One region of the Halobacillus sp. B23F22_1 genome, then DNA from elsewhere that is predicted to be linked to it. Evidence: riboswitches for the same ligand, from Rfam matches in the RefSeq annotation. Region 1 holds a riboswitch; each other region holds the start of a gene.

Region 1 (3,280 bases):
CGAAAGGAATTTTTTCTCCCGACAAAGAGATAAATACCATATATCCATATTAAAAGTAAATATAATAAATTGAAAATTGCCGCATACATTATGCCTTGCTCACGGAATAAGGCATAACACACCGCATAACCGATAAAGCCTTGATTTCCAAACAACATTAAAGACTGATACACAACTCCTCTTGACTCCCCAACTTTTGTTCGTTTCTTAATACTTAGTGAAAGTAGATAAGCTGTGAGAAGAGCATAGCCGGAGAGCAGAATCAGCATGAAAAAATCCCCAAAAATATGTAATTCCTCAGAGAAGTTCATGGAAGCTAAGATCAAACAAGGAAGGGTAATATTTAAGACCAGCGGAGCTAGTACTTGTTCCGTTTGCTGTGGCAGCCAACCTGCTCTCTTTGATACAAAGCCGCTCAACCCTATGACATAAAGGGTAAATAATTCAGTCACTGCCATACACATCCCCCCTCCCTCCTTCCAATGTATGAAGGAACAAAATGAGGAGTGCCTTACAATAGTAGAAACTAGAAAAAGCTTACGCCATATTAGACGCAAGCTTTTATTAAACTTCCCTTTCAGCAATTGAAAGGGACTACTCTATTCTTAAAGCTCATTATTACAGTACATATTGAGCAAGCGTACGCTGTACGTCTTCAATCGGACTGTCTTTTTTAAACAGTTTTTCGATCGGAGCGGACTGACCTGAAAGCCAAATTTTTAATTCAGAATCAAGGTCGAAGCTGCCCGCCGTCTCTGTACTGAAGTGTGTAATGGTTTTATAAGGGATACTGTGGTACTCGACTTTCTTACCTGTCATTCCCTGTTTGTCTACTAGAATTAATCGTTTGTTTGTGAAAATGAATGAGTCCCTTATTACCTTATATCCGCTTTCTACTATTTCGTCATTAATTAAAACGTGCTTTAATTCCTTGCTCAGTTTTTCTTTATCCACTTCACTGGCATTGCCCATAAGACCGTCTAAAAATCCCAAAATATTTCCTCCTTAAAATCCGAGTTTCTTCCTATTATATATAACTCCATTATTTTTACAATTAGAATGGTTTCATTTCGGATAATTTTCGATTGGTTTTTAACTGCTATGAACAATTCTGCATAGTCCCTGACAACTTGTGCAAGAAGTAGCAATCGGATTTTTGTTTCTTTTCCTTATTTATAAGATACACTTACCGTTTAATCATTACCCTGCAATAATTATCAACTTTCCTCAAAAGGCAAAATTTATTCATAACTTTCTAATCCAGTAACATATCCTTCTATATAGGTTTATATTGATTCAATTTCTATATAAAATTCGCAAAATTCTATTTATACCCTTGTCAAACCTTTATCTGTAGTGTACATTAGGGTGAAAGAATTAAATAACGAATATTGATTTCTTATCACGAGAGGCAGAGGGACTGGCCCGTCGAAGCCTCAGCAACCACTGGTACGACCAGTAAGGTGCTAACTCCAGCAAGTTGATTCGTCAACTTGGAAGATAAGAAGAAGGATTTAAACAACAAAGTCTTCTTCTTATAAGAAGGCTTTTTTTATTTTTCAACGAAACGGGGAATGATCATGTGTGGTAGAAAAGCAGAAACAAAATTAGTTCATACAGGAAAAAATAACGGGGATGCTTCAGGAGCAATTAACGCACCTGTTCACTTTTCCACCGCCTATGAACATCCAGGGCTTGGGGAGTCCACTGGCTTTGACTATACAAGAACAGGCAATCCAACACGTACGCTTCTTGAACAATCCGTAGCAGATCTAGAAAAAGGAAATGCAGCCTTCGCTTTCAGCTCAGGTATGGCGGCCATTCAAGGGGCCTTATCCATTTTCAAAACAGGGGATGAAATTGTCGTTTCAGAAGACGTTTACGGTGGAAGTTACCGATTCTTCGACTATCTCTCCAATCAATATGGCCTGAAATTCATCTATTGTGACAGTAAGCGGCTCTCACAAATTGAAAACTACATAACGGAGCAAACGAAGGCGCTCTACATTGAATCGCCTACGAATCCACTCATGCACACAGCAGATATACCGGCTATTTCGATCATTGCTAAAAAACATGATGTTTTACTGCTTGTTGATAATACGCTTTATACTCCACTCCTTCAACAGCCAATTACTGAAGGTGCCGACATCATCATTCACAGCGCCACGAAGTACTTAGGCGGCCATAACGATGTCCTCGCTGGTCTAGTGGTTGCTAAAAATGAAGAATTGAGTGAAAAGATAGGTTATTTTCAGAATACGGCCGGGGCCGTACTATCACCCTTTGATTCATGGCTGCTTATGAGAGGAATGAAGACGTTATCTATAAGAATGGAAAAACACGAGAAGAATGCTGCTTTCCTCGTAGCGTTTTTAAAAGAGCATGAAGATATAACGGACGTCTTTTACCCGGGACGCGGCGGCATGCTTTCGTTCAGACTGAAATCTGAGTATTGTGTCGATCCATTTTTACGAAAGTTAGAAGTCATTACGTTCGCTGAAAGCCTTGGAGGCGTAGAGAGCTTCATCACTTACCCAACCACGCAAACACACGCTGATATACCAGAAGAGACACGTCAGCGCTACGGGGTATGTAATCGGTTGTTACGTTTTTCAGTAGGAATTGAACATGTCGATGACTTAAAAACGGATTTAGAACAAGCACTGGCCAGCTTAAAAAAGGAGGAAATTTACCATGACTAATCATCACACGTTTCAAACTCGTCTGCTTCACAATGATCACAAATTTGACCGGGAAACCGGGGCGGTAAGTGTGCCGATTCAGCAAGCTTCCACGTTCCATCAGGCTGACTTTGATAACCCGGGTATCTATGACTATAGTCGTTCCGGAAATCCTACAAGGGAAGCGTTAGAAGATACGATTGCTAATCTAGAAGGCGGTACACGCGGGTTTGCATTTGCTTCAGGAATGGCAGCCATTTCAACCTCTTTCATGCTTCTATCAAAAGGCGATCACGTTGTTATTTCAGAAGACGTATATGGCGGTACATTTCGAATGATTCATGATGTTTTAGGTCGTTTTGGCATTGAGCATACGTTTGTTAATATGACAGATCTTCACGAGGTAGCAACTGCTATACAACCGAATACAAAGGTATTGTATATTGAAACACCTTCCAATCCTTTATTAAATATCACCGATATTCAAGCTGTAAGTAAGCTTGCGAAAGCCAACGACTGCCTGACTTTTGTTGATAATACATTTATGACTCCTGCTCTACAACAACCGCTTGAGTTAGGTGCGGATCTTGTCCTGC
Region 2 (3,280 bases), on a different contig from region 1:
GACCTAAATTTTCATCCCTTTGCTTTTGAAAATGCTTGATGAGCTCGCGCCACGAGCCACCGTTATCCCAAGCCTCAATCGCTTCTGCTAAAAGGAAAGACTGCATCAGGGCATCATTCATTCCTAAACCAGTACTCGGATCTTTACTATGAGCTGCATCACCTACTAACGCCCATCCGTTTCCTCCAGCCTCTCTAAAAAAGTTAGGCATACCTGTAGTACCAATGATTTTGCCTTGAAGCGATGCTTGCTCTAACCGCCTTTCCATTCCGTAAAACTGCCGGTAAATTTCTTCGAATCTTTCAGGGTGTTTCGCTATCTCAGAGAACTCATAGGGAAATACTTCTAAACCTAAGCAGTCCACCCCCGGCTCCATAGGAAATAAAAAACCAATTCTTCCTTTATCCAGGAATATTTCTGTTGTTGGTTCCACTAGAGGCTGCACATGATGATAATATCCATAAAACACAGGACGGATAGGAGATTGTTCGTTATATTTTTGGGCACCCGTTTGTTTAGCGATAAATGAATTTTTACCATCTGCTCCTACGACAAGGGAGGCTTTAAATTCGTGAACCTTACCTTTTTTATCTTGTGCTTTAACACCTTGGACGCGACCCTGGTTTTTGAGAATATCGTTAACTTGATATCCTTCCTTCAATTCGACGGTGGGATAGGACAGTGCCTTTTTCACTAACACATGGTCAAATTGTTCTCTTCTTGGAATCAGGGTATACGATGCACGAGGCCCTTCTATAAAGCTATTTCCTATGTAAGTACGCATACGGTTTATTTTCCGCAAGCCTGAAGCTTCTACCTGTTCTAATACACCAAGCTTTTTGACATATTCAAGGTGCGAAAGATGATGAGTTGAAAGCGTATCACTAGGAAAAACTGCTTTGTCTAACAATAAGACCTTCTTCCCTATCCTTCCTAATAAGATCGCAAGGCTTGCCCCAGCAACGCGAGCCCCGACTATAATTACATCTGCATTTGAATTCATACGTTGCGCACACCCTTATCATTGTTATCTTCAGCGTAACGTTTTTACTTCATTATTTCTATAAAAAAAGCTCCCGTCTGGGAGCTTTTCTGACTAATATTTAATTTCTTCTTCTACTTCGTGATTCTGATCTAAAATGATTAGACGGCTCGGCTTATTTTCTTGAGCCATTTCTTTAGCTTTTTCTACAGCTGTGTCTCGCTCATCATATTCGTCCGTTGGAGCGATATCTTCAATTTTTACAATCCAGCCTGTTACGTCTTTATTTGGCGCTACACTATATTCCTTCATGTTTGATTCTCTCCTTTTTTTCTTGGTCTCTATAAGTACTTTCCCAACGCCTATACCTTTCAAACGTAGGAATGGATTTTCACAAATAGTTTGACATTATGTACAGCTCATTCTATAATTCGTAACATACCTTTAATGCAACGATTAATTAAATAACTCTTATCTAGAGTGGCAGAGGGACTAGGCCCTGTGACGCCCGGCAACCTTCAAGGAACGACTTGAAAAGGTGCTAATTCCTACAGATCATACCGATCTGACAGATAAGAGGAGGAACCTAACGAACCGCCCTCTTCTTATTTCAGAAGAGGGCTTTTTTATATGCCGTCAATTTAGTAAGGAGGGCAACGCGCATGTCCATAAAATACGTGATGAACCAACATGCTCATACAAAGGTTTCGATTGGAAACTTTACTTTAGAGTCTGGAGATACACTTCAAGACGTGGAGTTAGCTTATGAACGCTGCGGTCCTGAGCATGCTCCAGTTGTTCTTATTTGTCATGCCCTAACAGGAAATCAACATACCGTAGGTTCTTCAGAGAGCCCAGGCTGGTGGAAAGGTCTGGTTGGGGATGGCTGTGCTATTGATACGACTGCGTATCAAGTCATCACCTTCAATGTACTAGGGGGGTGTCACGGTTCCACAGGTCCCACAAGCGTTAATCCGGAAACGCAAGTACCGTATCGTCTGAATTTCCCCAAAATAACGATTCGAGACATCGTGCGTTCCCAATATGAAGCCTTAAAAACACTAGATATCCACGAAGTTCATGCCGTAGTCGGCGGGTCTTTAGGGGGAATGCAGACTCTTGAATGGGGTCTTCTCTATCCTAAATTCATGAAACAGCTTTACGCCCTTGCCGCCACACCTTACTTAAGTGATTACGGCATAGCCTTTAATCATATTGGAGCAAGGGCAATTCAGGATGACCCTGCTTTTTTAAACGGAAACTATGATAAGAATGAACAGCTACATGGATTCGAAATTGCGCGGATGGCTGGCATGGTCACCTATCGGAGCGGAAAGCTGTTTCAGAAACGATTTGACCGCCACCAAAGTGAATCTTTTTACGACATTCAATCTTATATGAATTATCAAGGTGAGAAAATTAAAGAACGATTTGATGCCAACAGCTATCTTTATTTACTAGAAGCGATGAACCACCATGATATCAGTCAAAGCCGCGGCACTCTTCAAGAGGCTGCCGCCCAATATCAGGTTCCGCTTTTTACAGTGAGTTTCGAGCACGACTTACTCTATCCAAAAGAACTCATTCAACCCTTTAGTCAGTTAGCCGCAAACAGTGAGCATCTGCACGTCCAAACTGATTATGGGCACGATGGATTTTTAGTCGAATTCAATCAGTGGGGATCATGGCTTTCTCATAAACTAAACGAAGGAGCAGTGAATCAACATGACAATTAAAGCAGCCATCCTAGGCTTCGGCACCGTGGGCCAGGGGATTTATGAAATATTACAAACTAAACGCAGGCAGCTTCATAAGCTGATTGGTGACAAAGTAGAAGTAACAAGCATACTCGTCCACAATGTTCATAAAGAAAGGTTTTTACCTGATAATGTTATAGTCACCGACCGTTTTGACGACGTATTAAATCAAAAGCCGGATGTTATATTTGAAGCTACCGTCGGGATAGAACCAAGTTATTCCTATTTAAAACAAGCCATTGACCAACATATTCATGTCGTTACTGCCAACAAGGTGATGTTTGCCGCCTGCGGCCACAAGCTAATACAGCGCGCAGAGCAAAGGATCGGTGTTGGCTATGAAGCTACTACAGCCGCAGGTATTCCCATTATCGGCACTTTGACCACCCTCCTGCAAACGAATAATATTACGAAAGTACAGGGAATATTAAACGGCACGAGCAATTATATTTTGACAGCTATGCAAGATCAAAATAAAACGTTTTCTGAAGCGCTTCAGGAAGCTCAAACAAAAGGCTATGCTGAAGCGGACCCTACGAAC
Region 3 (3,280 bases), on a different contig from region 1:
TTTATTGCCGCACCGATTACTTCTTTGAACCCCTTGATTGCGGCAGGTTGGTTTGCCGGGTTTGTCCAAGCTTATTTTAGACGTCCTAACGTTAAGGATTTTGAAAATTTATCTGAAGATGTATCGAGCGTGAAAGGGTTCTGGGATAATAAAGTAACAAGAATCCTGCTCATTATTGTATTGGCGAATATCGGAAGTTCGCTTGGGACAGCCATAGGCGGGGCAGATGTTATTCGCGTCTTTTTAGAAAACCTGTGATAGCACAGGCTTGTACAAAACTGAATAAAGCGTAATAATTCAAAGGATTCTATTGAAATCCGTTCGGCTCTGGGTGCCAGGTACCGAAATTCACACTTGGCACTTCGCTCTTTTACTGCTTTTCGGTACCTGGTACCCTTATGCTCCCTCGCTGCAATAGAGCTGTTCCACTGTTGCGGTGATTTGACTGCGCTCAGGGTCTGCGTTTATACGAATGTTCGTTTTTTGACACCATTGCTTTACTATTTCTGGCCCTTTTTAGGTGGTTACACGGAATCGGAAAAGAATCATAAGCAGTACGAGCATCACGATGTCGAGTCTGGCACTGAAAAGGGCATGGATGAACCCAGCATGCAGCGCTGGAATTTTTGTCAACACGAGCGCTCCAATCATAATCACCATTAAAGCGAGTAACGCCGTCTTCATGTACTTATTAAATAATAGCAGCAAGCCCGCTGCAATTTCGACCCAGGCCACGGTATACATCGTCTCTAAGGGGTAGGGGAGGGCTAAACCGGCGAAGTAATCAGCCAGTTCGGTATTGACCACCTTCATAAGGCCAGAGGTGATAAAAACAAATGCCACGGTGAATTTTAAAAATTTAAGAATATGAAATGAACGTTCCATACTTGTCCTCCTTTTTTTACAATTGTATGATCATTTATGTTGAAAATATTCAAAAAATAGGTTGACGCGTGAAGGAGTAAGTCTTTATAATACGAGAATAATTACATTTAAAACTCTTATTGAGAGTGGCAGAGGGACTAGGCCCTATGATGCCCGGCAACCTTTCAAGCGCGGCTTGAAAAAGGTGCCAATTCCTACAGACGTCATGCGTCTGAAAGATAAGAGGAGGCGAGCGAAACTCACAAAATCCCTCTTCTTAATCGGAAGAGGGATTTTTCTATGTAATTTTAGATGAGACAGCAGAAGGGATGATGGAAATGAAGAGAAGCTTGCAGCAACGATTAGAGGACGGTCCAGTCATTTGTGGGGAAGGGTATCTATTTGAACTTGAACGAAGAGGGTATTTACAGGCAGGCTCCTTCGTTCCAGAGGTAGCACTTGATAACCCTGAAGCCTTAAAGCAAACATATCGTGATTATATGCTTGCGGGGTCAGACGTGGTACTGGCATTTACGTATAATGCGCACCGAGAAAAAATGAGAATCATTGAAAAGGAAGATTTGCTTGAACCTTTAAATCGACAGGCCATTCGTTTAGCTAAAGAAGTAGCAAAAGAGCATCCAGAAGAGGAAGCGCTTGTGGCAGGAAACATTTCAAATACGAATTTATTCAATCCTGAGGATCCTGCCTCAAAAGAAACCGTCCGTGAAATGTTTGCGGAGATGGTAAAATGGTGTAAAGAAGAAGAGGTCGACTTTGTTAATGGGGAAACGTTCTACTATTATGAGGAAGCGAAAATTGCATTAGAAGAAATTCAAAAACAAGGCCTGCCTGCGGTTATTACATTCGGATTAATGGGAGAAAATGTTCTCCGCGACGGATATAGTGTGGAAGAAGGCTGCCGCCTGTTAAAAGAACATGGCGCTTTAGTTGTAGGAATGAACTGTTTCCGCGGCCCAGCCACCATGCAGCCTTATATTGAAAAAATTCGCGAAGAAGTGGAAGGCTATGTAGGGGCACTGCCTATCCCTTATCGAACGTCTGAGGAGCATCCTACATTCTTTAACTTGCCTGATGGCGGTTGTTCTTGCAGCCTGCCGACAGAAACAACGTTCCCTACGTCACTTGATCCGTTGTATTGCAACCGCTATGAGCTGGCGCAATGGGCGAAGGAAGCACACGACATCGGCGTGAATTATTTTGGATTATGCTGTGGGGCTTCACCTAGTATGCTTCGTGAAGTTGCTGAAACCGTGGGGCGCGAGGCAGTTAATTCCACGTATTCTCCAAATATGAAAAAGCACTTCCTATTTGGAAGTGATGAGACACTACAGTCACACATGACGTCCTATCGTACGAAAGCATAATATGAGAAAAGGGTAAACACTCCTGGCAGGAGGAAAAGGTTTAGGAAACTGCTCCCTTTCCATGGGCGAATGGTGTGCCTCCTCAGGCTAGGCTAACGCCTTCCGGGGTCACACCTTATTCGTATCTCCCATAGGAGTCTCACCATTTCCTAAACCCTTTTTCTATAAGCGATCATTATCATGGAAAAGAAAAAGCCAGGAACAGGCTGCCTGTCAAGATAGGAAAAAGACTCTTAAGTATCTTTTCCTGACTTAAGGAAATTTAAAGGAGCCTGGACCCTTCCATTCCTGTGGAAGAACGAGTGCTCTGAGATCGCCGAGCGTGGGTTTTGCTCGGGCGCTCGTCCGGGGAACGGGAAGGGCCTGCGCTCCTGGTGGCAAGAAAAAAGTTTGTAGAAAATTTGGTGGTTCTCTACAAGCTGAAAGAGGCCGGGAAATAACTAAAGCAAAAATGTCAATAAACAAACGATTGGATACACGCAGATCATTAGCGGAGTGTTTTGACGGAGCGGTGGTGTGGAGTCTCATTAACATAAATAATCCGAACTGATTTCTCCAGAATCGTTCGGATTATTTTATGTTTTATTTGGTTATGTCCCAGCATCTTCTTTTGTTATCTATTAATTTTTCCCTTTACCAGGCTTTTCACATGGATCGTTTCCGTTTCCTTTTGGCTCACATTTTACGACCACCGTCGTTAAAGGATCAATCGTAATTTCGTTCGCATTCTTACTAAATCCAGTCGGTTCACTTACTTTATCTGTTCCTGCTTCATCATCATCTACAATAGCTTTACCCGGAGCTAGATTATAATTTTCCATCGTAAAGGTGCGCTCTTCTTCATCCGCATTTACGAATACAAAATAATTACCAGTGCCGTCTGTAGATTGGGCTTTATATGCTAGAGCCAAATCGTTTTCCTCTATCTCAGGAACATTCAGCTTCGTCACATTCTCATCCACCTCGTCCATCGTCCCTAACCGGAAGGCGTCAGTAGAGCGGCGCAGCTCAATTAAACCAGTCGTATA

The links. Region 1 has a riboswitch for S-adenosylmethionine ahead of ACGTNH_RS12560 (methionine biosynthesis PLP-dependent protein). Riboswitches for the same ligand answer to the same signal wherever they lie in the genome.
Region 2: another riboswitch for S-adenosylmethionine. It lies ahead of metX (homoserine O-acetyltransferase MetX); the one in region 1 lies ahead of ACGTNH_RS12560 (methionine biosynthesis PLP-dependent protein).
Region 3: another riboswitch for S-adenosylmethionine. It lies ahead of ACGTNH_RS01505 (homocysteine S-methyltransferase family protein); the one in region 1 lies ahead of ACGTNH_RS12560 (methionine biosynthesis PLP-dependent protein).

Annotation. Positions count from the first base shown of each region.
Region 1 covers NZ_JBIEKE010000002.1:938,882-942,161, forward strand. The annotation lists gene ACGTNH_RS12550 (AEC family transporter) at 1-458, opposite strand, end outside; gene ACGTNH_RS12555 (PH domain-containing protein) at 619-993, opposite strand; SAM riboswitch class I at 1,397-1,507, shown strand; gene ACGTNH_RS12560 (methionine biosynthesis PLP-dependent protein) at 1,581-2,705, shown strand; gene metC (cystathionine beta-lyase) at 2,698-3,280, shown strand, end outside.
Region 2 covers NZ_JBIEKE010000001.1:508,058-511,337, reverse strand. The annotation lists gene ACGTNH_RS02560 (NAD(P)/FAD-dependent oxidoreductase) at 1-1,003, opposite strand, end outside; gene ACGTNH_RS02555 (DUF2188 domain-containing protein) at 1,097-1,294, opposite strand; SAM riboswitch class I at 1,451-1,561, shown strand; gene metX (homoserine O-acetyltransferase MetX) at 1,645-2,718, shown strand; gene ACGTNH_RS02545 (homoserine dehydrogenase) at 2,708-3,280, shown strand, end outside.
Region 3 covers NZ_JBIEKE010000001.1:283,056-286,335, forward strand. The annotation lists gene ACGTNH_RS01495 (TraB/GumN family protein) at 1-258, shown strand, start outside; gene ACGTNH_RS01500 (DoxX family protein) at 517-885, opposite strand; SAM riboswitch class I at 999-1,110, shown strand; gene ACGTNH_RS01505 (homocysteine S-methyltransferase family protein) at 1,203-2,252, shown strand; gene ACGTNH_RS01510 (pullulanase) at 2,873-3,280, opposite strand, start outside.